Regions from separate parts of the Paenibacillus sp. FSL R7-0128 genome, predicted to be linked through region 2. Evidence: riboswitches for the same ligand, from Rfam matches in the RefSeq annotation. Region 2 holds a riboswitch; each other region holds the start of a gene.
What was found. Region 2 has a riboswitch for cyclic di-AMP ahead of NST26_RS16415 (hypothetical protein). Riboswitches for the same ligand answer to the same signal wherever they lie in the genome.

Region 1: linked by a shared signal. The riboswitch ahead of NST26_RS11295 (alpha/beta fold hydrolase) and the one ahead of NST26_RS16415 (hypothetical protein) in region 2 are both predicted to bind cyclic di-AMP.
Region 3: linked by a shared signal. The riboswitch ahead of NST26_RS17070 (APC family permease) and the one ahead of NST26_RS16415 (hypothetical protein) in region 2 are both predicted to bind cyclic di-AMP.
Region 4: linked by a shared signal. The riboswitch ahead of NST26_RS33455 (3D domain-containing protein) and the one ahead of NST26_RS16415 (hypothetical protein) in region 2 are both predicted to bind cyclic di-AMP.

Annotation. Positions count from the first base shown of each region.
Region 1 covers NZ_JBBOCD010000001.1:2,749,558-2,757,582, forward strand. The annotation lists gene NST26_RS34025 (CBO0543 family protein) at 1-337, opposite strand, end outside; gene NST26_RS11260 (universal stress protein) at 682-1,320, shown strand; gene NST26_RS11265 (Na+/H+ antiporter subunit A) at 1,366-4,218, shown strand; gene NST26_RS11270 (Na(+)/H(+) antiporter subunit C) at 4,206-4,538, shown strand; gene NST26_RS11275 (Na+/H+ antiporter subunit D) at 4,535-6,010, shown strand; gene NST26_RS11280 (Na+/H+ antiporter subunit E) at 6,016-6,498, shown strand; gene NST26_RS11285 (Na(+)/H(+) antiporter subunit F1) at 6,498-6,791, shown strand; gene mnhG (monovalent cation/H(+) antiporter subunit G) at 6,781-7,140, shown strand; cyclic di-AMP (ydaO/yuaA leader) riboswitch at 7,139-7,272, shown strand; gene NST26_RS11295 (alpha/beta fold hydrolase) at 7,280-8,025, shown strand, end outside.
Region 2 covers NZ_JBBOCD010000001.1:3,980,994-3,989,018, reverse strand. The annotation lists gene NST26_RS16425 (sigma-70 family RNA polymerase sigma factor) at 1-1,429, opposite strand, end outside; gene arsC (arsenate reductase (thioredoxin)) at 1,897-2,316, opposite strand; cyclic di-AMP (ydaO/yuaA leader) riboswitch at 2,954-3,117, shown strand; gene NST26_RS16415 (hypothetical protein) at 3,323-3,790, shown strand; partial or broken gene NST26_RS16410 (3'-5' exonuclease) at 3,810-3,944, opposite strand; gene NST26_RS16405 (suppressor of fused domain protein) at 4,128-4,871, shown strand; gene NST26_RS16400 (FAD-dependent oxidoreductase) at 5,000-6,349, opposite strand; gene NST26_RS16395 (response regulator) at 6,391-8,019, opposite strand; gene NST26_RS16390 (sensor histidine kinase) at 8,000-8,025, opposite strand, start outside.
Region 3 covers NZ_JBBOCD010000001.1:4,138,633-4,146,657, reverse strand. The annotation lists gene NST26_RS17085 (sensor histidine kinase) at 1-1,409, shown strand, start outside; gene NST26_RS17080 (DsbA family protein) at 1,503-2,267, shown strand; gene NST26_RS17075 (disulfide oxidoreductase) at 2,264-2,698, shown strand; cyclic di-AMP (ydaO/yuaA leader) riboswitch at 2,925-3,084, shown strand; gene NST26_RS17070 (APC family permease) at 3,213-5,030, shown strand; gene NST26_RS17065 (ABC transporter substrate-binding protein) at 5,203-6,240, shown strand; gene NST26_RS17060 (FecCD family ABC transporter permease) at 6,393-7,454, shown strand; gene NST26_RS17055 (FecCD family ABC transporter permease) at 7,451-8,025, shown strand, end outside.
Region 4 covers NZ_JBBOCD010000001.1:7,772,439-7,780,463, reverse strand. The annotation lists gene purR (pur operon repressor) at 124-951, opposite strand; gene ispE (4-(cytidine 5'-diphospho)-2-C-methyl-D-erythritol kinase) at 1,117-1,971, opposite strand; gene NST26_RS33480 (small, acid-soluble spore protein, alpha/beta type) at 2,130-2,309, opposite strand; gene veg (biofilm formation stimulator Veg) at 2,536-2,811, opposite strand; gene yabG (sporulation peptidase YabG) at 3,080-3,988, opposite strand; gene rsmA (16S rRNA (adenine(1518)-N(6)/adenine(1519)-N(6))-dimethyltransferase RsmA) at 4,063-4,947, opposite strand; gene rnmV (ribonuclease M5) at 4,944-5,495, opposite strand; gene NST26_RS33455 (3D domain-containing protein) at 5,657-6,817, opposite strand; cyclic di-AMP (ydaO/yuaA leader) riboswitch at 7,104-7,332, opposite strand; gene NST26_RS33450 (TatD family hydrolase) at 7,532-8,025, opposite strand, start outside.

The DNA of each region.
Region 1 (8,025 bases), 1.2 Mb from region 2:
TCCCTACTGAAAAAGCCCCGTACTCCATTATTGTGGTCAATAGGCTATAGAAGACTAAAAAAGTTAGTGTTGAATACTTTTTTGAATCGATACTATTTATCATAAAACAGCTCAATACAGGATAAATTCCAAAATCAAACGGAAGGGAAGCGATATCGTAAGGTTCGATTTTCCAAAAATCGAAGTGAAAACCGATTATATTCATTAACATCGCAATGCTAGATACAACGGGTACATAAGTGATAAAAGGCGAAGGTTTTCTTTTTAGATAATGGATGCTAATAATCCAAGGTAATATGAATGCAATCAAAATATAAAAGTAAATATTTATAATCATAAGTCCCCCTCGATCAAATTCTTGAACCGAAAAGATCCCCTTTTCATAGTTATTTCCTTATGTGCTGCACCCATTCGTGCTAGGGGGTGCATATTGCGAATTTATACCGGGGATAATCAAAGGGAAGAAATAAAAATGAAGCAGTAGCTAATGGGGAATTCCTCCTTTTTACACAGGCTCCCCTGAGGCTTCCATGATTATTCACCGCAAATTGCCTTTACTTTCTCCTTGGGTGACTATATAATTGCAATAATTGTATACGGAGTTACCGGAGGAGCCTGCCAAAAGCGGGCTCTTTTTGTGTTTTTTACCTGGAATAAATTTACTGATGTGGAGGGTTTGAAATGGAAATGGAAATGAACAATGAGAGCATCATGGTGTGTGTGCATTATGGGCCGCACGGGCAGCGGTTGATACAGCGGGGAGGACAATTGGCCAGATTGCTCAATGCCCCGCTGATGGTACTCACTGTAGATGCATCCGGGGACAATGAATATAACAGGGAGAAGCAGCAGTACTTGTCTGGCTGGGAGAATCAGACCAAGGAGGCTGGCGGACAATTTGTGATCCGCAAATGTAACGGCAAAAAAACGGTTGATGTGATTGTGGAGACTGCAAAGGATAACAAAATTACACAAATTGTACTCGGACAGTCAAGCCAAACGCTGTGGCAGGAGATTACACGGGGAAGCTTCATTAATGAGCTGCTGGAGCGGATGGGTCCGATTGATCTTCATATCGTTGCGGTCCAGCGGTATCCGGAGCTGCTCGAGCAGTCCCATGAGCAAGGGTTCTCTGCTTATCTGGTCAAAGAGGGCGACCGCCATATCCTTATGGATGAACCGGATGGGAATGATGCCATGAAGGGGGTTTTCTTTCGTGAGCTTGATACAGATTTCAATACCGGCCTGTTCAAAATCGTCAGCAACGGTGAAGCGCAATATTTGAGAATTGTACAGAACGAATGGGTGAAGCCCCGTTAAGAGGATTATACCAAAACTAGAAAGGGGGCTTAAGCCTTGCTGCATATGATTATCCTGCTTCCGTTTTTGCTTGCTGCGCTAATGCTGCTGCTGAAGCAAAATAAACGGTTTCACTTGGGCTGGATCGCTCTGCCCCTTCCCGCAGCTCTCTTTATTTATTTCCTGACGAGAATTCCAGCCATCCGGGCAGGAGAGCCTATTGTGAACAGTATCACCTGGATGCCGTCCTTTGGGGTAAATATTTCGCTCGTGCTGGATGGGCTCAGCTTGCTCTTTGTCCTGCTGATTACCGGAATGGGTGCCCTGGTTGTGCTTTATTCGATTTATTATCTGGATAAGCTCATGGAGGGGATCCGCCAGTTTTATATATACCTGCTCCTGTTTATGGGAGCCATGTTAGGAGTGGTGCTGTCAGATAATCTGATGGTGCTGTATGGGTTCTGGGAACTGACGAGCATATCTTCGTTCCTGCTTATTGCCTTCTGGCACCGCCGGGAAAGATCCTCCTATGGAGCAATGAAGTCCATGCTGATCACGGTGTTCGGCGGTCTGGCGATGCTTGCCGGATTCAATCTGCTATATGTAATGACCGGCACCTATAGTATCCGCGAGATTATTGCACAGGCAGGGACCTTAACAGAAAGTGGAATGTTTATCCCGTCCATACTGCTTATTCTCCTGGGAGCCTTTACGAAGTCCGCCCAATTTCCGTTCCATATCTGGCTGCCTGATGCCATGGAAGCGCCGACTCCGGTCAGTGCGTATCTTCACTCGGCGACCATGGTTAAGGCGGGGATCTATCTGGTAGCGCGGCTCACCCCGCTGTATGCCGGACAATCCGAGTGGTTCTGGCTGGTTTCTGTCACAGGACTGGTAACTCTGATCTATGGGTCGTTCAAAGCCATCCGGCAAACCGATCTCAAGGCCTTACTTGCATACTCCACGATCAGTCAACTCGGCTTGATCATGTCTTTGCTTGGACTCGGGTCGGCGGCAGCCTTCTTTACCGGTACGGGGGATGCGGTTTTCTATACGATGGCTACTACAGCTGCGCTCTTTCATCTCATTAACCATGCTGTATTTAAAGGCAGTCTGTTTATGGTTGTGGGCATCATTGACCATGAGACGGGTACCCGTGATCTGCGCAAGCTTGGAGGGCTTATGTCTCTCATGCCGGTCACCTTCTCTATCGCATTGATCGGGACATTCTCTATGGCTGGATTGCCGCCATTCAGCGGATTCCTTAGTAAAGAAATGTTCTTCACTTCTGTACTCAATATCCGGGAGTTTGACATCCTGAGTTCAGGATACTGGACACAGCTCTTTCCGGTGATTGCCTGGATTGCCAGTGTATTTACCTTTGTATACAGCATGATCTTTGTCTTCAAGACCTTCCGCGGCAAGCTGAGGGAGGACAAACTGGATAAAGTTCCGCATGAAGCTCCACTGGGTCTCTTACTGTCACCCGTGATTCTGATTTCACTTGCAGTAGTGTTCGCTTTCTTCCCTGATCTGGTCTCTGCCACGCTGATTGAACCGGCAATGTCTTCCATTCATACGGGGCTGCTCGCACCGGAAGAAGCCTTTGAGGTTTCTATTCATTTCTGGCATGGATGGACACCAGAAATCTTCATGACCCTCGGTGTTATAGCAGCAGGTACGCTGTTGTTTAGAATCTATACCCGGTTACGTGTTCTAGACCGTGAAGCCGGCGGAACCAATGCACTGAGCCGTATGTATGACTTCTCGTTAAGACTGCTCGAGAATGGTTCAAGACGCTTAACCGATGTTTATATGACTGGTTCGGGTCGCCATTACCTGCTCTATATTTTCAGCTTTTTCATCATTTCCTTACTCACAGTTCTGCTACGGCAGCAGGGCATTAGCTTTGGTATGGATCAGTATGCCTCATTGTCTTTTTATGAATTGGCTGTTGTAGCAGCCATGCTGCTGGCTGCCTTTGCAGTTCCATTTGCCAAGTCACGTGTCAACGCGATTCTTTTCACCGGTGGTGTGGGGTATATGGTGACGCTGCTCTTCGTTCTTTTCCGGGCACCGGATCTTGCACTCACACAGATGATTATAGAGACCGTATCGGTCATTCTGTTCCTTCTTTGTTTCCGGTATTTACCGAAGCTGAAGAAGCAGAAGGAGCCTCTGCGCTTTAAGCTGCCCAATCTGATTATTGCGGCTGGAGCTGGTATCACGATGACGTTGATTGCTCTGGCGGCTATGGGTACCAGTCCTTTTGAACCGATCTCCGAGTTTTTCTTGAAGGAAAGCTACAACCGGGCTGGCGGCAAGAATGTGGTCAACGTCATCCTGGTAGATTTCCGCGGGTTTGATACTTTGTTTGAAATCATGGTGCTTGGCATCGCCTCACTGGCCATTTATGGTCTGATTCATCTGAGAATGGAGACGGAATTGCCGCCGCTGGAGCCCTCCAAGACAGAACTATTGCCGCTGCGCAGCAATGATGTGATTCTACAGACGATCTCCAAGGGGATTGTCCTTGTCATTCTGATATTCTCCCTGTATCTGTTCTTTGCCGGGCATAATCATCCCGGGGGAGGTTTTATCGGGGCTTTGATGGCTTCTGCTGCGCTTATGCTCATTGCAATCGCATTTGGAATGGATCAGGTACGTAAGGTGCTCCCTGTGAATTACCGGCTGCTTACAGCTTCCGGGCTCATGCTGGCTATTCTGACAGCGTCAGGTTCATTCCTGTTTGACGCTCCTTTTCTAAGTCACACGTTCGGCCACTTCCATCTGCCAGTACTTGGCGATACGGAGCTGGCGACTGCCGTCCTGTTTGACCTTGGTGTATTCCTGGCTGTAGTCGGCGTGACGATGACCATCATTTTATCGATCGGAGGGGAGAAGAAATGGAACTCGTAATGGCGGTAGCGGTCGGAATTCTGTTCATGATCGGTGTTTACCTGATTCTCTCCAAAAGCCTGCTGCGCATTGTGCTGGGAACCTCCTTGCTGACGCATGGAGTCCATCTGCTGCTGCTCACGATGGCCGGGCTCAAAAGGGGGGCAGCCCCTGTACTAGGCAAGGCGGATACCTATGTTGATCCGCTGCCGCAGGCGCTGATTCTAACCTCCATTGTCATCAGCTTTGGGGTCACAGCTTTCTTTTTCGTACTCGCATACCGGTCTTATCAGACGCGGGGTACTGATGAAATGGACAGCATTAAGGAGGACAACGAATGAGTAATCTATTGGTGCTCCCGATTCTCATTCCGCTGGCTACGGCTGTCATCCTGATTTTTCTCAAAGAGAAGATCCGGCTTCAGCGCGTGATTAGTGCGCTCAGCGGTCTGCTTAACATTCTGATTGCGGTGCTGCTGGTTACACGTGTCCACTCCGAGGGCATACTGACCCTGCAGATGGGGGGCTGGGCTCCTCCGTATGGCATTGTATTTGTAGGTGATATGTTTGCTGTATTGCTGGTAACGATGGCTTCGATCGTCAGTTTTGCGATTCTGTGCTACTCCTTCAGCAGTATTGGAGAGCAGCGGGAGCGGTTCTATTACTATACGTTCTTTCAGTTTTTGCTGGTCGGGGTATACGGCTCGTTTCTTACGGGGGATATTTTCAACCTGTTTGTCTTTTTTGAGGTCATGCTGATTTCTTCTTATGCGCTCATCTCACTCGGTGGGACCAAGCTTCAGCTAAGAGAAACGTCGAAATACCTGCTTATTAATATCGTATCCTCGACACTGTTCGTAGCTGCGGTAGCTTATCTCTATGCAGCGGTAGGAACGCTCAACATGGCGCACCTGTCCCAGCGTATCGCTGAAGCGGGACAAGGCGGCGTGCTTAATGTGATTGCTGTTTTGTTCTTGATTGTATTCTCCCTGAAGGCAGGACTATTCCTGTTCTTCTGGCTTCCAGGGTCCTACAGTGCACCTCCGGCGGCTGTCAGAGCGTTGTTCGGTGCCCTGCTGACCAAAGTAGGACTCTATGCAATCATCCGCACCTTCACGTTGTTGTTCGTGAACGATCCCGGCTTCACTCATGACTGGATCGCCTGGATGGCTGCTGCTACCATGATCCTGGGCAGCCTGGGGGCAGTGGCTTATAGGGATATCCCGCGGATTCTGAATTATAACGTCATTATCAGCGTTGGATTTGTAGCCTTTGGGCTTGCTGCAGGGACTGCAGATTCAATGAATGGGGCAGTCTTCTATCTGCTGCACGATATGCTGGCCAAGGGACTTATGTTTATTCTGGGCGGGATGATTATATCCGCAGCCGGAACTGACCGGCTAGGCAGTATGGGCGGGATGATCAGAAAGTATCCGCTCCTCGGCTGGATGTTTTTTATTCTGGCGCTCGCCCTGGTGGGGATTCCGCCGCTTAGCGGTTTTGCCGGCAAAATTATGATCCTCCGTGGAGCGTTGTCCGAGGGGATGCTGACGCTGTCCCTCATTGGTCTGGGATCAAGCTTTCTGGTGCTGTTCTCCCTGATGAAGGTGTTCAGGCTGGCCTTCTGGGGAAATGAACCCAAGGAAGAGCAGCCTAAGGTGAGCTTGAAGGTTGCTTCGGCTGTGGCTGCCGGCCTGCTGCTGCTTGTGATTGCAATGGGGATCGGAGCGGAGTATGTGTATACTTATGTATCGCAGGCTGGCGAGGTTCTGGCTTCACCTGCGCTATATATTGAAGCCATAATGAAGGAGTAGTGAATATGGCCTTACAATTCCTGTTTAATCTGTTGATTGCCTTTCTGTGGATGGCGATAAATAACAATGGCTCTGGCTCAAGCTTCTTAGTAGGTTATCTGCTGGGCATCGGACTTTTACTGTTATTTAGGAAATCCAGGTCCCAGCCCCGGACCTTCTATCTCATACGTATATGGGCTGTACTGAAGCTTCTGCTGATCTTTGCCCGTGAACTTACGGTCTCGAATTTCGTGGTCATTGGCCATATCATCCGTCCAAAACTGGCTATACGTCCCGGTATCTTTGCTTATGAGACTGCCTTGGCCACACCCTGGGAGGTCACACTGCTCTCGTGCCTGATTTGTCTGACACCGGGAACCCTGACTCTTGATGTGTCCAAGGATGGCAAGACGCTGTACATTCATGCTATTGATATTAAAGATGCACAGCTGATGGTCACGCAGATTAGAGGCACTTTCGAACGAGCGATCAGGGAGGTGACCCGTTAATGATCCCAGTTATGCTAACCGTGGCCATGATCATTCTGGCTCTGGCGATGCTGGCCTGCCTGTTCCGTCTCCTGAAAGGGCCAACCCGCTCCGACAGGGTTGCCGCACTCGATACGATCGGCATTCATGTACTCGCTATGATAACCGTCTTCAGTATGCTGCTGGATACCCAGGATTTTATAGAAGTCATTCTGGTTATCGGGATTCTGACGTTTATTGGTACTACGGCACTGGCCAGATATATTGAACGGGGAGCCGTTATAGAGGATGGAGGGAACCCCAATGACAGGTGAACTGATTAGCTCTATTCTTGTGGTAATGGGTGCAGTCTTCTGCGGCTTAAGTGCCTTCGGCTTAGTCCGGCTGCCCGATGTCTATCTGCGTTCACATGCGGCTACCAAAAGTGCAACCTTCGGGGTATTGTGTTTGCTGACAGGAGGTTTCCTGTACTTTTGGTTCAAAGACGGAACGGTTAATGTCAAGCTTCTGCTGGCGATTGTATTTGTATTCATCACTTCACCGGTAGCAGGTCACTTAAATGGCCGGGCTGCCTACCGTTCCGGAGTGCCCTTATGGAAGGGAAGCGTTCAGGATGACCTGAAGGTGCTGGGGGAAGAAAGCAAGGAAACGTCTGTAAAATAATAGTTAATCGCTGAATTCCTTATAGGAAGCGGGGGAACCAGGTTACATGGGGTGAATCTCGGGAAAAACGAGTAGGGCTACTTTCAGGCCCGAATCCGGCAGCTAACCCCGCAAGCGTTCATGAGAGGATGCACTGTATATGCCGCATATTGAAGTGAATGGAACGTCGCTGTATTATGAGATGTCGGGCAGCGGTCTGCCTATTGTTTTTATTCATGATTATTCGACCTCTCATCATCTGTTTGAGCCGCAAGCGGATTATTTCAGCAAGCGTGCCAAAGTGATCGTATTCGATTTGAGAGGGAACGGGCAATCGGGTAAAATGGATGTGGAGATCAGCCGGATCGTAGACACACAATGTGAAGATTTGAAGCTGTTATTGGACGCTTTATCTGTAGAGAAGGCTGTTATCGTAGCTTGTTCCAGTGGTGCTGTGCTCGCCCAGAAATTCGCCTATCTGTACCCTGAACGGATAATAAATATGGTATTGGTGGACAGTTATTTTCAGGAGGATTACACGGCGAGAGGCAGTAAAATGAAAGGAATCTTTGAGGTCTGCGCATGGGCGGCCCATTATCTTCCTGCCGAAATGTTCGTCCGTTCCTTGCGCATCACCTACAATAAGTGGCTCTCGGCTTATCATATTCTCAGGAAAGAGCTTGTGCATGAACGGACAACGGAATTAATTAAGCAGCGGCTGGCACTTAGACAAACGGACAGCTACGGGTTCGCATTACGGCTGCAGATTCCTGTTCTTGTTGTATCCGGGAATCAGAATGAATGGGCGCTGGAGCAGGTGAAAAGAACAGCCAGCAAGTATCCGTCTGCCCGTCTGGCGATCCTTGAGGATGCGATGTATCCGACTCATCTGTGTCAGCCCCAGCT
Region 2 (8,025 bases):
CTCCCTCCATCTGATCAGCCCAATAGGCCTTCCAAGACCGGTCATTCTTGGCTGGACGCTCTTCATTCTGTTGCTTCCACACCATCAACTTGGTGTTCGAGCCAATATTGTCGTCTTGTACTAACTGAAATTGTTCCTTGTCTACGCCAATCCACTCTTCTAGGCTTCGTGCGGGCGGGAACTCACCTGGCCACTCGTCCAGAGTTCTTGGGTCAGAAGGGACAGCTTCTGCCCTATAGTCTGTCGGAACTTCCTCCTGTGATGATGCAGTATAGATTAGTCCTCTACTTCGGGGGGCGTAAACAAGATGGACCTGATCGTCACCATCCGTGTACACGGCTTTGTCCAATACGCAATATTCCACATGTAGCAAAAAATTCTCCTTCATACACGCCAACTGTTCCTCTTCTGGTGTGATCATGGTTGGGAGTGCTGGCCCTGGAACGGTTCCGTAGTACCTAAATCCGACCACGCGACCGCTGGGGTGAACCATAATGAGGCATCCCGTCTCAGGAAGCGGCAGCCCCATCGCCTTCTGCTGTCGTGTGTACCCAAACATCCCTTCCATCCACTCCATCTCACAATACGGAAAATTACGCAGTGCGCCGGGATAATGATCTTCCAGGAATTGCTCTGCCTGCTGTTTGAGCTCATCCTCAGATAGCCGTGTCCCGTTGTCCAATGAGGCCCAGGAAATGGCATAGTCTAGCAAGTTGCCGTCCCTGGAGAGCGTAGCAGAAACGGCGTCATCACTCCCCGTTTTAACCCATAAGAATCCCGCTTCTCCCTTCCCTGTTCCCCTCATGGTGTTCTCTTGATAATCATTGACGATCAGATCATAATCCGGTGAAACGGCAAACTGGTGCTCTGCCTGTTGTCTTAACTGCAGGCGTAATGTATCCAGGTCTCGTTCGGGAAAATCTTGAGCCATTTCGTTGCGCAAATGCTCCAGCCCCTTCCGTAATTGTGTTTTTACAGTACCTAATGGCATGTCCAGGAGATGGGCGATTTGCTGCTGGGTCAGGTCCTTCTTATATTTTAAGAACAGGAGCTGACGCAGCTTCGGATTCAGACTGGCCAATGCACGCTCCAGATCCAGGGTTTGATCGATATCATTAACGACCAATGGCTCTTGCGTTTGCGGGTCTTCGCTCAGGTGAACACGCTTGGATTTCTTCAAGTGATTGAGTGCCCGGTTCACCACAATTCTGGTAAGCCAGCTCTCAAACGCTTCGGCTTGCTGCAGCGTATGCAGTGACTCATAAGCCTTAACCAGGGCATCCTGAACGATATCCTCCGCATCTTTGGACTCCCGTACATAATGGCGGGCCACTCGGTGCAGCTTATCCGTCCGATCCTTTATAAGAGAAACGAAGGCATCGTGATCTCCGTTTTGTGCGGCGTTGATTTGTTGCTGTGCATCGATCATTGTCGTTCACCTCCTGTTATATAGACAGCTAACTTGGGGGTTTGGATTTAATTAATGTAACATTATTCTGGAACTGACCGATCAAGGGACCACCCGCATGCGGCAAGCATGGGTGCCAAAGAGGAGTCACTCTTGGCGTGTTCCTGCTGAAGCTCCTTCATCAACTGAAGCAGTTCTTCCAGCCCGGTACGGATATTGGAGAACACACAGTCCTTTGTTAGACCACCACATATACATGCTGGGATTCGGGCAGTATTGAACTTCGCTTTATGTGGCAAGCTCGTTTCACCGCCAAGTTATCATCCATGCCAGGCGCACCCAAAAAACCGACCTAGTAATAAAGGTCGGGTTTAATTTGGGGTTTTAGCAAAAAAGATCTATTATACTTTACCTTCAATCAGTTCATGATAATTTACCATTATAGTTTCTCTCCTGTCTCATTAGCAGCAGTTACTCCACTATCGTGACTATTCACCCGTTTCAGCAAATTGTTTGATGCGCTCTCCCACTTGATCACGAACCTGCTGGAAGACTGCCCACTTCTCTTCATCTGTTCCTTGCGCTTTTGCCGGATCGTCGAATCCCCAATGCTCACGTTTCACCTGAGGCGGGGTAATGGGACACTTATCTGCTGCATCTCCACATAAAGTAATGACGAGATCAGAGCTGTTCAGCAGCTGCGGATCAATAATATCTGATGTTTGACCTGAGATATCTATACCTACTTCACTCATCGCTTGAACGGCTTTCGGATTCAACCCATGAGCCTCAATGCCTGCACTATACACATTCCATTCATTGCTCAAATATTTCTTGGCCCAGCCTTCGGCCATCTGACTCCGGCAGGAGTTTCCTGTACACAAAAAGTAAATGGTTTTCTTATCCATGAGTCGCATTCTCCTTTGATTTTAAATAAGGTCAATATTATATATAAACTCATTTTTTCTCGGAATAAAAGGTAAACCTACAAGTTCAAAGTGTTAGTATGTCCAAGTATCGGTAAGCACAACGCCCCTAGCATTTGCTCCCATAAAGCTTTATATAGGCGTCCATTTTGCACTCTTGAGGATCTTATCCCAATCCGATGTTTCTTGCCATGCAACTTACGGCAAATGGCATTTGATAACAGAACTGATGTTCTCAGTTGATTATACCAGAACATTTATTCTCAATCCATTCCAATATTGGATTCATAATGGCGGCACTCCATACAAGCAAATAATTAATCGGGCTCTCGCACATGTTCACCTGTAAAGGCAGACAATAAACCTCTTAGTTTCTCTGCAACCAGTCTCAATCTCTCCGATTCTCTTTTTTATAATCATGATTAAAGAAGCATTAAGATTCATTTAGCCCCATTTAGGTTGCATTAAAAAGTTAATAAATACGCGATAACTTCAGAAAATCGGGGATGAATGCTAGATTACAAGGGATTTTCTTCATTTTTATATCCTATAGAGTCTTATTTAGTCTCCTAGAGAACTTTCAGCATTTTACAAACAGTGATGCTCAGCGTAAGATTCCTTTTAACAAATGCTGAATTCCCGTCAGGCGGGAAGCGGGGGAACCAAATGGCTGTGACCAGCCGAAATGGGGTGAATCCAAAGAAGATTGAACTCTTCACTGGTAGGACGACTCTCACCGTCCGAATCCGTCAGCTAACCTCGTAAGCACTGGAGAGAGCCTGCATTAACCATGCTTTTTTGCTGCGATCCCGCAAAACCTTTCCATTACACTTATCCATCGTACAGAAAACCAAATATTCCGTTTGGCTTGAGCATGCTGCTGTATGTGAGAATGAAACTGAACTGACAGCCTATGTAGCCACAGCTGAGCAGACCCATAATCTGCAGCGTTATATGAAATCTATAGACAACCTAGGAGGCATTATTCATGATTAACGCCAGACTGTCACGAATCGAGTTGTTCGCATTTAGCTGCCGCCCTTCCTTCCTGCATATTTCAGAGCCTTACGGATGCTGGTATGGGGTGTTGAAGTTAACCTTCGGAGGACAGATCAGCTATGGGAATTGCATTCTTTGTGCGGGTGACAATGCGGTGGATTTAATCAAATGGGGCTCTTTTCTGAAAGAGATATGTCATTGTACTGCAGAAGAAGCCACAGAATACGTCCGGATGCACGGACAAGAATGGGCTCCCAATCAACTTAACATGATCAAGACTGCACTCGATAGTATGTTCATTCAAAATGACCAAATCCGAATGAAGGTAGGAGCCGGATCGGAGCGGTATCGCCATCAAAGGACAGAGCAAAGAATCCATTCAATTAATACGGTGAAGAGTCATCTGAATCCAACCATTTTATTTGCAGAATCGGTATCCTATTATTCACTGCTATAGACATGATCAATTTAAATTATCAAAACTCCAGTTGATCAAAAATCTTAACGAAGATTTTCGCAATGTTCTTGGCATCATCGATACCTCTATGGTGAGTACCTTCAAGCGGCAATTCAAGCATAGACAAGGCTCTCTCCATGCCTACGCCCCGCTTGCGGTCATTTTCCCAACAGGTGGCTTCCAGATCAAAAATGATATAGTTCATATCTGCTCCTTTTGAAATTCGAATCGATAGACCCATCGCTCCGGGGCTATGTCTTTTGTTATACTTCCAAGTGAGGTTTCAAATACTTCATTTCGCACTTTAATATAAACCCACACAGAGGAGCGCAAAGACATGAACTTTTTCAAAAAACTGTTTGGCGGTAAGGAAATGGGCAAATCGGAAGATGGTACCACCATTTATGGTTATGACGCTTCGGATGAGCAGCAGGTTACACCTCCCGCCAATATTTTGTACATGGAAGATTTAAACGAACATTTCAATCGGGTCTTTCCAAACCGGGAAACCGGCGTGTTCCACGAACTGATCTCAGACATCGTACATATTGATGTGAATATTATGGAAGCTACACCTGATGAGCCCTACTGGGTGCTGTACACCAATGGGATGAGCGATCTGCCGCTGACGCTCCCTCAGGAGATCCGTAAAGAGTACAAGCATCTGGAACGCGCGGAGCTGATGATGTTTTTGCCGGCGGACTGGCCGCTTACGCAGGAGGATTTCGAAGCAGAGGAGAACTACTGGCCGATCCGGCTGATGAAGATGCTTGCCCGATTCCCGCATATGTATCAGACGTGGCTTGGATACGGACATACGATCCCCAACACGGAAGATTACGAGCCTTACGCGGATAACACGGAGCTGTCCGGTGTGATCCTGTATGCTCTGCCGGAAGAGGTTAGCACCGTCCATACGAAAGATGGCAATCAGGTTCAGGTTTATTTCCTGGTTCCGCTGTACCGGGAGGAAATGGAGTTCAAGCTGGAGTCCGGCATGGACGAACTGGTCGCCAAGCTGTTCGAGCTTCCAGAGGATTTCCTCATTCTGAATCCGAATAGACACAACGCTTGTAAATAACTGCCCGGATGAACAAGTTTGAAACAGCTTGAAAAGGCTGAGCCTAAGTCAAGGATATGACTTTGGGCTCAGCCTTTTGATACTAGTTAGCTTTCTTTCACTGTTGACTGTAATTTAGTTCGACCTTCCTAGTACCGCTCATTGATCTGCTCTCCTAACCATGCGCCTTGGCGGACAAGTCTGCGCTGCAGATCCGTGATGTCGATACTGCGCGTTTCCCGCGAACCTGTCTTGGCCAGAATCGCCGCGGCCGTACCGGAGGCTTCGCCCATGGCAAAGCAATTCGGCATGACCCGGGTGGAGCCTTGGGCCGCTCTATCGGTTGATATCGCTCTGCCGGCTACGATTACGTTCTGAATACCAACCGGAAGTAAGGCACGATAAGGAATGCCGTGCGACTCTCCCGGCGAAAGACGTACCATCGTCATGCCGCTCGTAGGCTTTGCCATATGAATATCAATAAAGTAGGCATTGCGGGCAATGTCGTCCGGGAACGAACGGCACGCCAGAAAATCGTCGGCGGTGACGATATAATCGCCGATGATCCGGCGGGTTTCCCGAATGCCGATCTGTTCGCCCGTCAACGTCAGGAAAGCGTTCTCGAATCCGGGAATCGCTTCCCGCAGCCAACCGGTAATGTGTTCAACAAGTGCGCGGCCTTCGATCGCACCGCGAGTCAGATCATCCGTGTTTGAACCATCTATCCCGAATACATGCCCGAAATTGAAGCCTGCCGTATGATCGTTTAGCCAGGAAATACCGGCCCAATCTCTCGCGACGCGCAATCGCCCTTCGTGCTTCGCTTTGTTGATCGCATGTTTCAGATCGTGGCCGTGCGTCTCAGCACTTGAGAGAAATTTGTTCCGGTCCAGGTTATTCAGGACGAAGCACATCGTCCCCGGCTGCAGCTCTCCATCATCTCCACCTTTGGCGAGCTGCCCGCCCGCAAGATAGGTGAGATCCGCATCGCTGGTTGCATCAATGTATATCTTCCCCTTCACCGCCTGGGTTCCGGTCTTGTTATTAATGATCGCCGCTTCAATGATGCCGTCCTGTTGAAGAACTTGACTGACGAAGGTATGGTACAGCACTTTAACGCCAGCCTCCATCATCTTCTCATCCAATATGCGCTTTAAAATTTCCGCATCAATCGGCACCCAATCCAGCCGATCCTTCCATGCTTCCTGAAACGTCTCCTCCATCTTGCTTTTCATAGCAAGCAGAATTTCCAGCCCAATCCCACGGATTACCGGCTTGATCTGATCGGTATACGGGCAAAATGCAGGAACCTGAGAGACCGTCGCCATGCCGCCCAGGTATCCTCTTTGCTCTATCAGCAATACAGATGCCCCGTTTCTTGCTGCTGCGAGCGCTGCTGCTACTCCTGACGGTCCTCCTCCGGCAACGACAACATCCACCTCCGTGTAGACAGGGATATCACGCTCGGGTATTTTAACGGTTAGTGCCATATCGGTCATTCTGACCACCTCCACCTGTTTTCTTCCATTGTAGTTTTAACTTACATCAACCGCGGTGAGACTGAACGCTCTTGTTTCTTTAATTCACTCGGGGCTACACCCCAATATTTACGAAACACTCTGGCAAAATAGCTGACATCACGATATCCTGCCGCTTCTGCTGCATCATACACCTTAACGCCGCTGTATAAGAGCTCTTTGGCATGCTCCATACTCCGCTTCAGGAGATATTCCGAAATGGATTTCCCTTCCTCCCGCTTAAAGAGCCGGCTAAGGTAAGAGGGATTGACATATAATCTTTCGGCCAGCGTGTGCAAGGTCAGTTCTTCTTTCCCCAGCATTTCCTCCACGGCCTCGATCATTTGTTTAACGAGCCGATGGCTGGAATGCTTTCGCTCCCGTTCCCGGTATTGGGTAATGCGGCTGGCCACTCTTTTGGACCATTCCACGATTTGCTCTTTGGATAGCAGGGATTCAAAGGATAGAAGCATCGAATAATCCTCTTGCAGCACCTCCTGCATCGACCAGCCCCGCGATTGAATCATACGTGTAAATAAGCTGCTCAAATACAGCAAATGCTCGTATACCTTTTGGGTTGAGACCGCTTGGGAGTATACGTCCTTGAAGTAGCAGTCTATCAGTTCAGCAACCGTTGCCGCGTGATCCGTATGAACCGCGATCTCCAGCTGCTTTTCGAACTCAGCGTCATAGTGAAACGGCTGCTCCATGTTGGTTACGTCCAGGTAAGGAACGAACACCTCATTTCCGTAAATGGCCCGCTCCTGCAGCGCACGGCGTGCCTGCCCGTAGGACAGCGAAACATGATCCCATGAGCCTGGGGTCCCCAGTCCGGCGCTGGCGGTAAGCTTCAGACACTCTTTAACAATGTTGAAGAGACGGGGAACGTGAACATTGATCCGCTGGATGATATCTGGAGCCGATTCTTCCGGTTGTCCCAAAAAGAGCAGCACGGTTGCTCCATCCGCATCATTAAAGACCCGGCAGTCTTCATGCTGTAAACATTCAGCCGCTATGCATCCCAGCGAAAACTGCAGCAACGCCTGATCCGAAGACGTAAATCGTTCTCCTTGCTCGTGAATCGGATCAATTTCACATACGGCTACTGCAAACCAGGTATAGAGGGCAAGCTCCAGATTCAGCTCTTCCATATGCTTCTTGAGCTCCCAGTCCGCATACCGGCCCTGTATCCAGTTTCTATAAAAATCATCCTGGAGCTGAGGCAGGCGATCCTGCCATTTCCGCTCCAGCTCAATCATGCTGTGCTTTTCCATCAGTTCCTCTCGTATCTCTTCCGCAGCCGCAAGAATAGCCTTCAAAATTTCATCGTCTCCGGCCGGCTTCAGCAAGTACTTCATGACGCCAAGCCCCACAGCAGCCTGCGCATACGGGAAATCGTCATGGCCGCTTAAAATCACGATTTTCATGTTCGGTTCCTGCTGCAGCACCGTTTTCGCCAAGGTCAACCCGTCCATCTCCGGCATCTCGATATCGAGCAGCATGATATCCGGCTTCCTGCGCCCGATCATGGACAGCGCTTCTAAGCCGTTCTCGGCAAGCGCCACTACTTCGATGCCATGCTCATTCCACGGTATATTATTGGCCAGGCTATTCAATATTCGAATTTCATCTTCAACAATCATGAGATTCATGTTCCG
Region 3 (8,025 bases), 160 kb from region 2:
TGTTCAGCTTCAAAAAGCTGCTGCTTGTCCTGACCCTGACCGGCGCGTTCACAGGCATCCATTACGCTGCCATGGCGGGCGCTTCATTCTCTCCAGGAGAACCGTCCAGTGCAGCCGCGCACGTGCTCTATTTGCAGGATTCGATACTGGGAATGATCCTCTGCGGCTCCTTCCTGTTCATTGTGTCGATCGTCCTTGCTCTGTTGTACAGGGACCGGCAGCGGGTACTCCAGTCAGCCGCCTTCAATGAGCAGCGGTATACTGCGCTGTTCGAGCATAACCCTGATATGGTAATCTGCATTGATCCTGCCCGTAAGAAGATAATCAGTGCTAATCCTGCTCTGCGGGACATTACCGGATATAGCAGCGAAGAACTGGGGAATTATAAGGCGATACTATACAGCGAACGGGATGAAGCTGCCGTACGGGATGCCATAACGCGCGCTTCACGGGGGCAGTCCTCCAAGCTGGAGCTGAAGGTACGGAGCAAAGGCGGGGAGCAGCTGATCTGTAGTGTCACCGTCTTTCCTTTGCTGCATCATACGGAGCAGTGGGTCTATATTGTGGCCGAGGATGTGACTGCCCTGATGAAGTATCAGTATGAGCTGCTGGAGGCCAGGGATACCGCGGAGAGTGCGGTGACGATGAAAAGCGAGTTCCTCGCCACCATGAGCCATGAAATCCGCACGCCGCTGAACGGCATTATCGGCGTCAACCAGCTGCTGTCCGAGGAGATCAGCAATCCTGAGCATCTGGAGCTCCTGCGGCTTCAGAGTACAAGCAGCCATGCTCTGCTGCATGTGATGAGCGATATTCTCGACATCTCCCGGCTGGAGGCGGATGCCCTCTCGCTGAACAAGGATTCTTTCGGGCTGAAGGCGCTGCTCCAGGGCTGTATGGACCTGTTCATGGTGAGCACACAAGACAAGCCGTTATCTCTGGAGCTTCTGATCGAGGAGGGGCTTCCTGACAAGTTCACCGGGGATGCTGCGCGTATCCGCCAGATTCTCATCAACCTGATCGGCAATGCGGTGAAATTCACGCCATCCGGCACGGTAACGGTTAAGGTGGAGTCCTATGGCGTCAGGGAGACCGCTCAGGCGCTGCAATTCATGGTGCGCGACACCGGCATTGGCATCTCACCGGATAAGCTGCAGCTGCTCTTCCAGTCCTTCTCGCAGGTGGACGGGTCGCATACCCGTAAGTACCCCGGCACGGGTCTGGGCCTTGCGATCTGCAAGAAGCTTGTAGACCTGATGCAAGGAGAGATCTGGGCAGAACCGGCAGAAGGGGGCGGCACACAATTCTTCTTCAGAATTAAGCTGCAGTCGCAGGAGCATTCCCCGGAGGTATTTTTCGGCAAGGATACAGGGGAGGGGGAGTCAGCGGAGGAGAATGAAGCCGTATAAGACAGCGATTGCCAACAAGAGAGTTAACATTATATAATTTGAAAGTAACTATTCTTTTATCACGATAGTCCTGAGGACGGAAAGGAACTCTCTTTGAGCAAAACAAAAAAGAACAATGTCACGGCTCCCCAGATGAGCAAGCAGGAGAAGCGCAGGGCAGAGCAGGAGCAGCAGAAGCAGAAAACGAGAATTCTGATCGTGAGTACGGTGGCCATCGTCATTATTATTTTTGTAGGCTTATTTATGCTGGCATCGAAGGACTCTTCGCCTGCCGGTACAGACAGTAAGCCGGTTGCCTTCAATTACAGCGAAATGATGCGGCTTGGCAAGGAGGATGCTCCGGTCAAAATTGTGGAATTCGGCGATTTCAAATGTCCGGCTTGCGCCCAGTTCACCGGTGTGATCAAGCCGCAGATCGTTCAGGGCTATGTCGATCAGAATAAAGCAGCCTTCTATTTCGTGAATCTGGCCTTCCTCGGTACGGATTCCAGAACGGCCTCCCTGGCAGCGCTATCGGTCTATCATCAGAACCAGGAAGCGTTCTGGAAGTATTTCGATGCGATCTATGCCAATCAGGGGAATGAAGAGAAGGAATGGGCTACACCTGACTTCCTGGTGAGTCTCGCCAAGCAGCTGGAGCTGCCGGTGGATTACGACCTGCTGCGCAAGGACATTGACGAGCGTACCTACGTAAGCGAGCTGGAGCGGGATATTCAGCTTGGCACCGATACGGGCGTAACGAATACGCCTTCCTTGTACGTGAACGGCATCAAGGTGAAGGAGCCTTTCAATATGGAGGCGATTGACGCCCAGATTCAGGCAGCAACAGCAGCAGCGGGAGCAGGGACCGCCCAATGACCGCCTTCTCTGCCTTCTGCCGGCGTAACTGTCTCTACTTGGCCTGGTTCGTCTGTGTGGTGGCTGTAGCAGGAAGCCTGTATCTCAGTGAGGTCCTAAATTACGAGCCCTGTAAGCTGTGCTGGTTCCAGCGGATCTTCATGTATCCGCAGCTGTTCCTGCTGGGGATCGCCACCTACCGGGGGGACAAGCGGATCATTCCATACGTGCTTCCCCTTAGTCTGATTGGCGGCAGCATCTCCATATATCATTATGCGGAGCAGAAAATTCCGGCGCTCAGCAAGGTGCTTCCCTGTACCATCGGCGTACCGTGCAACAAGGATTATCTGAACTGGTTCGGATTTATAACGATCCCTCTGCTTGCACTTATAGCCTTTGCCTTAATCTCCATTCTGCTCTGGACAGGACGCAAAGAGGAGCCTGCGGAGTAAGAAGCTGACGGGCAGAAGGAAGAGAAGAGAATACCCTTAATTTTAGTAAAAAATAATATGCAAAAACCCTGTAAAATCACGTGGTAAAGGGATAATGAAAGAGAATGAAAGATCAAGACATACCGGATGATGAATTTGGTTGTTTTGAGTGCTTTTCATTCTTTTTTCATTTGTTTCCACGCTTTACGGAAGACGTGTTGTAGCTTAATATTAGTCCTTGTGAGAAGTTGAATATGCGCTGAATTTTCCGGAAGGAAAAACGGGGGAACCACACTTTGGCCAAGGCCAAAAGGGGTGAATCGGAGCAGGCTACTTGACCTGTAACCGTAGGGCTACCACAGTCCGAATCCGCCAGCTAACCTCGTAAGCCACTAGTGGGATAATGACCATGCACACTAAGGCATGCGGATCATTTCCGTATGCTTATTTTGGTGCCTGCATTTATGAAATCCACTTATGAAAACAGCGCAGGGAAACCCGTTTCAACTTAACCAAGAGAGGAACTGTTACTACAATGGTAAGCAAGGTAAAACGACTATTGATCGGGCGTCCGATGAAGTCGAACGAACTCGATCATGAAAAGTTATCCAAGGTGAAAGCACTGGCTGTCCTGTCTTCTGATGCGCTCTCGTCTGTAGCCTACGGAACAGAACAAATTCTGATTGTACTGGTGGCCGCCGGGTTCACCGCTATCTGGTACTCCTTGCCAATTGCATTAGCCGTATTGGGCCTGCTGGCTATTCTGATTCTGTCCTACCGGCAGACGATCTTCGCTTATCCCCAAGGCGGGGGCGCGTATATTGTCGCCAAAAGCAATCTAGGGGTGCATACCGGCTTACTGGCCGGCGGCTCTCTGCTGGTGGATTACATTCTGACGGTGGCGGTAAGTGCGTCGGCGGGGACGGATGCAATCACTTCAGCTTTTCCAAGTCTGCATAATCATAGTGTTCTGATAGCGGTATCTGTTATCGTGCTCTTAACGATTGTTAACCTGCGGGGAGTGACCGAATCGGCCTCCTTCATCGCTATCCCGGTCTATCTGTTCGTGGTTTCCATCTTCGTGCTCATCATCTCGGGGGTCTTCAAATATATGACCGGCGGCGCCCATGCCCATGTTCCTGAGATTGGCTCGGCCGTATCGAACGTGAGTATGTTTCTGCTGCTGAAGGCCTTCAGCTCCGGCTGTTCGGCTCTGACCGGGGTAGAAGCGGTCTCCAATGCCATTCCTAACTTCAAAGCGCCCGCGGAGAAAAATGCAGCCAAAACGCTGATGCTCATGGGCCTCATTCTCGGGGTAATGTTCACAGGTATTACGCTGCTCGCTTACTGGTACGGTATCATGCCTGATGAGAAGGCCACCGTGGTCTCACAGATTACCGAATCTACCTTCGGCCGCGGCGGACTGTACTTCTTCATTCAGGGGATTACGGCGGTTATCCTGTTCCTGGCAGCCAATACGGCGTACTCGGCCTTCCCGCTGCTGGCGTTCATGTTCGCCAAAGACAAATATCTGCCCCATGCCTTCATGGTGCGCGGCGACCGGCTGGGCTTCTCCAACGGTATTATTTTCCTCGGTGTTATGTCGGCTGTGCTGGTGGCGGCGTTTCACGGGAATACGGAAGGACTCATTCCATTATATGCAGTAGGGGTATTCATTCCGTTCACGCTGTCGCAGCTGGGCATGATGGTCCAATGGTACAGAACGAAGCCGAAAGGCTGGCAGAGCAAGTTCGCCGTCAATACGGTGGGGATGCTCACTACATTAACGATCACCCTGATTTTCATAATCACTAAATTCTCCAGCGTGTGGATGGCCTTCATCTTCCTGCCGGCTGTTATCATCGTGTTCCACCGGATTCACCGCCATTATATGAATATTGCCGATCAGCTGCGGATCTGCCCGGCTACCGATAAGCCTTGTATCAAAGGAAGCACCGTAGTCGTTCCGGTCGCCGGTGTGACTCGTGCTGTACTGCATTCGATCAGCTATGCGAAGTCATTGACAGATAATGTGGTCGCTGTATATGTAGGCTTCGATGAAGAAGAGATTCACAAGATGGAGCAGAAGTGGGAGGAGTGGAACCCCGGCGTACGCCTGATCGTCCTGCGCTCCCGCTACCGCAGCATTATCCGCCCGCTGGTGAAGTTCATCGATACAGTAGAGTGGAAGACCTCTTCAACGGATCATATTACCGTCCTGATTCCGCAATTCGTGACCAAGCACTGGTGGCAGGCGGTGCTGCATAATCAGACCAGCTTGTTCATCCGTTCATATCTGATGAATCAGAAGGACATTGTAATCGCGACTGTACCTTTCCATCTGCATAAATAATATAGAAGATTAGGAAGATGGCTGTTTCTGCTTAATGCGGAGACGGCCGTTTTTACGTTATTATAAGTTATTGGTTGACATAGAGAATGAGAATCAATATCATCAGTATAGACAAGATGAAGGTAACAGAGCTTTTGCCAATCATGAGGGTAACATACAGGAGGGGTATTCAATGTTTTCGTTCAACCTGCAAGGATCAAGAAGCGGGAAGCTGGCGGTGGCCGGACTTATGACTACAACACTGCTGCTGTCCGCTTGCGGAAATGATAATAGCAACGCAGGCAGTAACGGTGGAGCAGGCACCGCACCTGCGGCAACCGCAGAAGCGACTGCGGAGGCCACTGCGGTACCTGCAGCAACTGCTGCACCCGCTGTGGAGAAGACCGTAACGGATGCAATGGGACATAAGGTGACCGTTCCCGCTAATCCGCAGCGTGTAATTGCTTCTTATCTGGAGGATTATCTGGTAGCACTCGGCGTGACTCCGGTTGCCCAGTGGTCTACGAAGAATGGTACTCAGGCTTACCTGGCCGCTGAGCTTAAGGACGTTCCGCCGATCAGCTATGACCTGCCGCTTGAAGCCGTCACCAGCTTCACGCCGGATTTTCACATCGTCCAGTCGGAGGGCTCGGTTCAGAACGGTCTTTATGACCAGCTGAATAAGATTGCACCAACCTATGTACTCGGCGATGAGGTCAGCAGTGACTGGCGCGCAGCCTTGCTCAAGATCGGTGAGCTGCTCAATAAGACACCGGAAGCGGAGAAGGCTATTGCAGACTATGACCAGAAAGCGGCTTCAGCCAAAGCGGCTGTCTCAGCGGCAATTGGCGATGATTCAGTAGCGGTTCTGTGGCTGGTGTCCAAGAATTTCTTCATTGTAGATGAGACCCGCAGCAGCGGTGCGGTATTGTATGGCGATCTTGGAGTGAAGCTCCCGAATCTCGTGACCGACATTCCTGCAGAATCCAGAGCACCGTGGAACCCGATTTCACTGGAGAAATTATCTGAGCTGACTGCAGAGCATATCATTCTGGTGAATAGTGACAAGGCAAGCGGAGCTGAGATTACAGAAGGTGCAGTCTGGAAGGGAATTCCGGCCGTTAAGGCAGGGAATGTTCATGAATTCGGCAAAGATACCAGCTGGCTGTACAGCGGCCCTATAGCCAATACCAAGACCATCGATGATATTCTGAGCAGTTTTGTAAAATAGGTTCTTTACCAGCCGGAGAATTGTGCAGGCTTTTATATCCTTAGGATATAGAAGCCTGCCTCTTTTTTAAGTTGAACAATATTCATATCTTTGCGATAATGAGAATCATAATCATCTATATTTCCCTAATAATCCTGATAAGGAGACGGCATATGGCTTCATCCACAGATTCTGCTCTACAAGCTCCTTCTGTTGAAGGGAACACATCTGTCCGGTCGCGGCCGCTTGCCGCTGCTGTTATTCTGGTGCTGGGAATAGCAGCGATTGTCTTCGGCCTGATGGTATCCGTATCGGTTGGTGCGGCGGATATCCGGCTGGCTACCGTATGGGAGGCGGTGTTCCGGTTCAATCCGGAGCTGCCCCAGCATCAGGTCATCCGGGAGCTGCGGATTCCCCGGGCTGCCGCAGGAGCGCTGGTCGGCGCATGTTTTGCCGTTGCCGGTGCGATTATGCAGGGGATGACCCGCAACCCGCTGGCGGATTCCGGACTGATTGGTCTTAATGCAGGTGCGGGCGTTGGACTGGCCCTGGCTTTTGCCTTCGCGCCAACACTATCCTTCGCGTACATCATGCTGTACTGCTTCCTTGGAGCGGCTGTAGCCTCACTGCTGGTATTCGGGATCGGATCGCTCTCCCATAGCGGACTGACCCCGCTTCGGCTGACCCTCGCCGGTGCGGCAGTAAGCGCCATGCTGCTGGCGGTCAGCCAGGGCATTGCTATCCTGTTCAGCCTCTCCCAGGATATCGCCTTTTGGATGGCCGGGGGGATTGGAGGAGCGAGCTGGAAGCAGCTGCAGGTAATATCTCCTTGGGTCGCGGCGGCCCTAATCGGTGCGCTGATGTTGTCGCGTTCGATTACGCTACTGAGCCTGGGCAGGGATGTTGCAGCAGGTCTCGGACAGCGCACCGGTCTGGTACAGACTGCAGGGATGATTATTGTCGTCATCCTCGCCGGAGCGGCAGTCTCCACGGTGGGGCCGATCGCTTTTGTCGGATTAATGATTCCGCATATTACGCGTTACCTCGTTGGGGTTGACTACCGCTGGATTATTCCCTGCTCCGCAGTCCTTGGAAGCATTCTGGTCCTGGTGGCCGATATTGCGGCCAGGATGATTAATGCGCCATACGAAACACCAATAGGTGCCTTAATTGCAGTATTCGGCGTACCGTTCTTCATCTATCTGGCCAGCAAACGCAAGGGGGAGCTGAAATGAACCGTTCCACCTCATTCCCCCCGGCCAAGCCGCGCCGTTCCAGAGAGGCTGGTATTCTGACACTGCTTGCTGTGCTTATCGTCATTCTGTTTCTGGTCAGTATGAATACCGGCTTAATGCGTCTGTCACCGCTCGAAGTTCTACATACCCTATCCGGCAACGGCACCAAGCAGCAGCAGCTGATTCTGTTTGATTTCCGGCTGCCGCGCATCGTGATCTCCTTGCTGATTGGTGCAGGCTTTGCGGTCGCCGGAGTGATTCTGCAAGGCTTGTCGCGTAATGCTCTCGCTGAGCCTTCCACCCTGGGGATCAATGCCGGAGCCGGATTCGCCGTACTGATCTTTATCTCCTTTGTACCGTCTACTACAGCAGCTCCGATCCTCGTGCTTCCGCTACTGGCGCTTGCAGGGGCCTCGCTTACTGCAACACTGATCTACTTCCTGTCTTACAGGAGGGAGGATGGGCTCTCGCCGACACGGCTGATCCTGATCGGGATTGCTGTGGGTGCCGGGATATACGCTTTTCAGCTTATTTTGTCATTAAGACTCGACCCGCAGAATTATCAGTTCGT
Region 4 (8,025 bases), 3.8 Mb from region 2:
TGCCTGATTAAGAAGATTATTTTTGCAGAATCGTCGATTTCGACAGATTTCGTGCAGTTATCTTAAGAATCCTCATAATTTCGACATTATGCCCGTCTTTTCAGAACCGGCAGTATCCCTCGTTCAGGAGGAGAAATAGTTGCCCGGAAACGCCGAAATACGCCGCACCTTGGAGTCCACCTCTGTCAGCTTCACCAGCGACACGTAGTCATGCAGCAGGCGTTCTTCATTCTCCACGTCGCCGGACTCTACGAGTACGCCCACACCTGCGACCTCTGCATTGAACTCACCCAACAGATCGACCATTCCGCGTACGGTGCCGCCCGCCTTCATGAAGTCATCGACAATCAGCACCCGGGATTTCTCGCGCAGTGCCCGTCTGGACAGGGACATCGTATGGATGCTCTTATGGGAGCCCGACACATAGTTGATGCTTACAGCCGAGCCCTCCGTTACCTGATGGTCACGTCGGACCAGCACGACAGGCAGCCCCAGCTGCGCAGCCGTTGCGTACGCCAGCGGAATCCCCTTGGTCTCCACCGTCATGACGACATCAATCTCCACGCCGTAGAAGGCGGTGGCAATGATCTTGCCGGCCTGCTCCATCAGGGACGGGAGGCCGAGCAGATCCGACATATACAGATAACCGCCGGGCAGTATCCGGTCGCTCTGCTCAAGCTGCCCGCACAGACGGTTCACGAAGGCAAGCGCCATATCCATAGGCATGCGCGGAATATAACGCACTCCGCCCGCTGCCCCGGCCAGTGTCTGCAGCTCGCCCATTCCTTCGCCTTCAAATACCTCTTTTATAATAGCCAGGTCCTCGCTGACCGATGACTTCGCCGCACCGTACCGCTCTGCAAAAGTGGACAGAGGCAGCAGATCATGCGGCTTCTCCAGTAAAAATTGGGTCATGTCAACTAACCGTTGGCTTCGTTTAAGTTTTTTCACGGAATGCTCCTCGCCTTATAAGCTGAATTTAAGAATAATGCATGCTTGATTCTTAAATTCACTTTATACAAAACCGAATATTACTATGAATAATATCATTATTGTACGGATTTGCACAAGCGGAAACCGCTTTGCCTCCGTTATCAGAGGATGGTCCCGCTCCGCTTAGCTCAGCGAACGCACTGCATAGACTTCCTTGCAGAATCCGCGCAGCCCGTTATAGATTCTCGCCACCTTGGAGTGCTTGGAGACAAGGCCAAATACGGTCGGACCGCTCCCCGACATCAGCACGCCGTCCGCCCCCAGCTTCAGCATCGCTTCCTTGAGCTGCTGCACCTCAGGGTGCAGCTTCAGAGTCACATCCTCCAGCACGTTGCCAAGGCCCTCACAGACGGCTGAGAAGTCACCGGCCTCCAGAGCCTGCTGCATGCGGAGCGCGGACGGATGCACCGCTATGTTGCCGGCGCGCACGCGTCCGTATACCTCAGCCGTCGATACATTGATCGGCGGCTTCGCCAGGATGACCCACATTTGCGGAGGATTCGCGATTGGGGTCAGCCGTTCGCCCCTGCCCGTAGCCAGGGCAGTGCCTCCTGTGACGCAGAACGGGACGTCTGAGCCCAGCTCAGCGCCCAGCTCCTGCAGCTCCTGCACCGGGATGCCCAGGCGCCAGAGCCGGTTCAGGCCGCGCAGCGTAGCCGCGGCATCGCTGCTGCCGCCGGCGAGGCCGGCAGCGACCGGAATTCTTTTGTCCAGATGGATATGTACTCCGCTTCTGACGTTATACCGGTCCTTGATCAGCCTTGCCGCCTGGAAGGCCAGATTCTTCTCATCCAGCGGAATATATCCGGCCTGGCTTGAGATAATAATCGAATCCCGCTTCAGCTCCGACAGCTCCAGACGGTCCGCCAGATCGACCATTGTCATTATCATTTCCACTTCATGAAATCCGTCAGCCCGCTTATGCAGCACATCCAGCATCAGATTAATTTTTGCCGGTGCCTTCTCATACATTTTCAAGGCGTTCACCCACCCTCAGCTTTTCCCGTACAAAACAACTTAACATATTATATGAGAAACTGACAGTGAAGTCCATTAAATATACATTCGGTTCTAGGAAGCAGAAAAGGTACCGCCCGCAGGCGATACCCGGTGCGGCATGACACCGCTATAGCCGCTTACAATTTCCGCGCAGCAGCCTGCTCTGCCAGCTGAATCGCCCGTTTCACCATATTCCCGGCATCGACTGCCCGGATTCCGCCCCAGCCCTCCTGCTCAACCGTTTCGTAGAACCCAAGCTCCTTGGCCAGCTCCGTCTTCAATTCCTCCGACATCATGCTTCGTCTTCTGCGGCTCATTACGAATGCCTCCCTTGTGTGCTGCTCTATGATGAACGTACTGCCTATGTAGTATGCAGCCGGGAGGCCAGTGTCATGCAGCATAATTCAGGAAGACCCCCTACATGCAAAATAACCCCACAAAGTGGGGCTTTAGCGTAGGTGATGACTCAGGTACTTTGCGGGGACCCCAAAACATAAAAATTCTATCAAAAAACAGCCCCCCCGCAGGGAGACTGTCATGACGCTAAGCTTTGATATACATAATCCGCATCTGCCCATCGTCTTCGGTAACTGTGATTTCCACAGATTCAGTAAGTATATCGGCATAGCTATAGGAGACACGCTTGAAGGTCTGCTGCTCCTGATCGAGTTTGACAATAAATACAGAAGGGTACGTTTCTTCCAGGACACCGGTGCGTTCAACGGTCTTCCGACGGCCACCGTTAGCCCGCAACGTGATCTTATGACCGACGTGAGCTTCAAGACTGCGTTTAATTTCTAACAGCGCGTTATTAGCCATTACCTGACGACCACCTCTTTCCTTGTCCATTATACAACTTCTATAACCACTTGTCAAATTAAATAAATAATTATAGATGATGAGAAAAAAGTTGTCAACGGAATTTTTTTAGACGGGGAAATTCCTGACTTAAGCACCTTGTTATCAGTAATAATGACTGGCTGCTCCCTGACCCATCTTGTGTCATAAGCGGCTTCCGTGGCAGCAAAATAGGATAAGCACGAATGCTTACCCTATTCCTTCCGCTGTTCAGTTATCACTTACCCGGTTATAGCACCGAAGGCGCTACCTTCAGCGTAGCCAGGTTCTGCAGCTGAGGCATTCCGATCCGGAAGCTGCCCCGCGTCTCTATTCCGCCCATCCCCTGATTGCCGCTGATCGTATGACTCAGTACATCGCTTAAGTTCACCGTATCCCGGATAGAGGTAAAAGAGGCCTTGGCCGCAATATACACCGGGTCCAGGGCATGAATGAGTATTCTGCCCGGGGAGCTGGCGAAGTTGGCACCATTGCCCAGGAGAGCCTCGAAGTGCGACTGGCAGGCTCCGGCTACGATCGTCAAAGCATCGAAATTCCGCTCATATTCACGGGCCACCCGGATGGCTGCCACAAAATTCTGTGAATTCTTATAGCTGCTCAGACTGTACAGATCATAATTCTGCTGTTGCTTAAGTACTCCATCATGGCCGGTAATCACTACGATATCGGGACGCACACGGGGCAGCAGACGGTACAGCGTCTCCGCCATTTTGGATTCGTTGACATGATGTCCCTCCGCCGGTATGCGCAGCTGCTCGTAGAGACTCAGGCTCTTCTTCAGATAGAGTGCATCACCATCCAAATGCAGGACCTTACCCGGCACTTCAAAATAAGCCGCTTCCTTCGGAGATGGGCCCCAGGTTCCCGTGGACCCCGACACGCTCTCTCCGCTTCGCTGGCTCTGCACCTGCCGGTCTTTACGCAACCAGGTTAGAGATTCTGTTGCCTTGATCTGCGCACGCGCTCCCCGCTCGGTAACCCGTGTAGGAGGCACCTGCACCAGATCCTCCAGCGGGGAATCCGCCAGCAGACGGAACTCCGTGCCTTTAATGACTGCTCTATTCTGCAATATATTGTCTACCCGGAAGGTCACATCGCCGCCATAGGATTTACGAATGACCAAGTCTCCTAGATTCATCACAACACCACCTCTACCCCATGTTATGGGCAAAGGCCCCGGTTGGTTCATCCGCCGGGAGGGTTTTCTGTATTCTATGCGATGCCTGCAGCCAGAAGAACCGCACTGAGCCGCGCATACTCTTCAATGCTAAGCGTCTCGCCGCGCCGCGAGGGTTCAATGCCGGCTTCGGAGAGCAGCGCCTCCAGGCGCTCCCGCCCTTCTTCCGGGAAGTAGCGGGCCTTAAGATTATTGGCAATCGTCTTGCGCCGCTGGGTAAAGGACGCCTGTACCACACCAAAGAAATGCTTCTCGTCCGCTACCTCCACCGGAGGGCGTTCTCTGACCTTCAGCCGGATCACAGCCGATTCCACGTTAGGCTGCGGGATGAACACCGTACGCGGCACCATACAGACCAGCTCAGGCTCGCTGTAATACTGGACGGCAATACTCAGGCTGCCATACTCCTTGCCGCCCGGAGACGCCGCCATACGCTCGGCAACCTCCTTCTGGATCATGACCACGATATTATCCAGCGGCAGCTTCTCCTCCAGCAGCTTCATGAGGATGGGTGTAGTCACATAATACGGCAGGTTAGCTACGACACTAACCCGGTCCCTCCCCGCGAAATCCTCAGCGAACAGCTCCTGCAGATTCACCTTCAGCACATCGTCATTACGGATCTTTACATGGGGATATGGCGACAGGACATCCCTAAGAATCGGGATCAGCCTGCGGTCAATCTCTACCGCAGTGACGGCCCCGGCCGTCAACGCCAGCCGTTCCGTCAGTGCTCCGATCCCCGGCCCAATCTCAAGCGCACCGGCTGTGCTGTCCAGACCGGCGGCATCCACGATTTTGTCCAGAATATTCTGATCGATCAGAAAGTTCTGGCCCAGGCTTTTTTTGAAGGAGAATCCGTAACGCTGAATTATCGCTTTGGTTCTTGTTGGGGACGAGATATTCTCGATACCGCTCATGAAGTAATGCCTCCCTGATCAATTTGGGCGAGGGCCTGCGCGAATTCTTCGCGGGTAATGCCGAACATCGCCAGACGTTTGTACAGTTGCTTGCCATTGCAATAACCGATACCGAGCAGATTGCCAAGCTGCATTCTGCGCTCAGCCGCCCGGGGATGCACCATCAGCCCTGCGGCCATAAGCTCATCCAGCCCAATGATGGGCGGCGCCCCCTCGAAGGAGGTATGTACATGCTCCAGCGCATGGCGGATAGCCTCAGGCGAAGCATTCTCTATTCCGATATCTCCTTTGCGGGTTGCATCCTTCTCCGGGATGAAGGCATGCTTGCAGCCCGGCACCTTGGCCGCGACGATTTTGCGGATTCGCTCTCCGGCATGATCCGGGTCGGTAAGAATGATTACACCCCGGCGCTCCATGGCCAGCTTGATCTTGGCAATGACCCTGTTATCCACTGCCGAACCCCCGGTTTCAATCGTATCGGCCTCAACCGCCCGCTTAACGGCAACGGTATCACTTTTCCCTTCAACCACAATTAGCTCTTTAATCATAAATATTTTTACTCCTTACTCCAGAACGCAAAAAGAAGAGGATTCGCTCCCCTTCTTTTTGGCTAAAGAATGTATAAGTGATGAGCGGCAGCTCTCTAAAATTTCGTAAGTGCTTCCCTCACTATATCGTATTAACCGCTAATTTGCAAAAGACTTTACATTTAGTTCAGCTCCGGCTTTACAGGTCCGATCACATAGAGTGTGCGCGACTTGCGGCCGAAATTACGGGCATGGCTCAGTGAATCGTAATAGACATCCACCTTGTTGCCTTTGATGGCACCGCCAGTATCCTCTGCTCGGCGAAACCCTAATCCTTCAATGTACACCCACCAGCCAATCGGTATAACACTAGGATCTACAGCTATAGTGCGGCCTTCCGTTACGCGTGTGCCGGAGGCAGTACGTGTTCCAATACCCGGTTCCTGAGACGAATATGCAGTCATGGATACGTTTTTGATCATTCTTTTGTACTCGAAATCCACACCAGCCTTACTGGTAACATTGCTGGCCTTTGCGCTGGCTTTAGATGACTTGGAGGTTGTTACAGGTTTGGAAACTTTGGCAGTAACTACGACGGGCTTAGGAAGCGGCTTGGTTCCAATGGCAATGATTTTGTCCTTGGTAACCGTCTGTACTTCCTTGCCGATCATGCGCATGGATGCCAGCTCGCCATCTTGATAGATCTTCTCGATGTGCTGGACCATTACGCCAGGCTTACCTGCCTGTGCCACTCTTACGGTTCCCTTGGTCAATGAGGGGTCTGCTGTCTTAATGACCCGGAAAGGCAAATTAGTTGTCCGTTGAACCACATGCTTGTTAATCCGGACAATTTTGATTTCCATGTCTGCAGATACTGCGGTTTCTAGCGAAGGGTAAATCTTGTCTAAGCCTTCCAGGCTGTAGCCCAGCTTGTCGATGGCCTGACCAATGGTATCCTCGGTCGTAAATAACGTCTCGGTCTTTCCGTCTACGGTAAGAGCGAACTTCTGCGCAGTGTTAATCACGATACGGTCGCCGTCTTTTATTTCATCACTAAGGCCAATAGATAATTCATCATGCGCCTGCAGCGAAATCTGTTCCTTAGCCAGCACATCACTGAACAGCGTTTCCCGCGTCTCCAGTGTCTGTACCTGTCCGTCTATTACTAGGGTAATTTCTTTTTTGCTCTGACCGTGTACGTACAGCAGTATTAACAGTGCGATAACAATCGATGCCACACCGGCAAGTAAAACTACGCGGGGATTCACTTGCTTCAACCGTAATGCGAAAGACCTGCTGGATGATTGCGAATCATGGGATACCTCTGGTTGGAATACGCCCACTCTCTCCATCCTCCTTACATAGCCCCGTCGTCCAAGTTAGTTCAAGGTGACTGTATCACTTCTGACGAAACTAGGTTTGAGTTTGCAACAGGATACGCCCGCACTTGCTTCAGCGTTTCCTGCTCATGGATCGCCTGCTCGGCATAGTTACTCCGGAGATCTGTTATATAACAGTATGCCGGGAGCATTCTCATTATTCAAAACAAAAGAAGCCTAAAAAGAGCTCATAGAGGACTCTTTCGTGGCTTCCCGGTGTCGAATACGTCGGAATGCTTATGCACGAGGTTTCCTCTCTTACTTGCGCTTACGGGGTTAGCTGTCGGGTTCGGACATAAGAGAGACGCCCTATCTCAGGTCACCCGCTCACGGCGGTTGCCCTCAAATTCACCCCAAAGACCACGTAAAGAAATCAAATAATGCCTGCGGCAATTCTGTGCCAGTACTCTTGTACGTTCATGCGGCAGCGCATTATTGGTTCCCCCGTTCTCCATACGGAGACTCAGCGAGACGATCCATGAAATTAGTGACTGTCACAGTTACAACAGCTCACTGCACTGAAAAGATGATATCCTGTTTTGATACATGTTGTAAAGGACGATTCAACCACGTTTACGTAAAAAAATGATTAAAATATTGTAATAATCGGCCGTTTTTCCGTCATAAAAGTTTAATATATCCGCTATACTTCATTTTTCACCGCTTTTACTCCTGTTTTCAGAGTATCCCAAATCGTTCCAGTGCGTTCGCATACGTAATTTCCGCCAATTCCTGTAATTCAATCCCTTTTATTGCCGCGGCCGCCTCCGCTACCAGCCTCACATGAGCGGTCTCATTTCGCTTGCCCCGGAAGGGGTGCGGAGTCAGATATGGGGAGTCAGTTTCGATCAGCAGCCGGTCCAGCGGAGTCTGGGCAAGCACCTCTTTGGGCACCCGGGCATTCTTGAACGTAATCGGTCCTCCAAAAGAAAGATGGAAGCCCAAATCAAGACACATCTTGGCACTTTCCCAGCTCCCGGAGAAGGAGTGCATTACGCCGCCAACCTCGCCCGCCTTCTCCTCACGGAGTATGCGGATCACATCTTCATGAGCATCACGGTTATGAATACAGATCGGCATCTTCAGCTCTCGGGCCAGCCCGATCTGCTTGCGGAATACTTCATGCTGCACATCCTTAGGAGAGGTATCCCAGTAGTAATCCAGTCCAATCT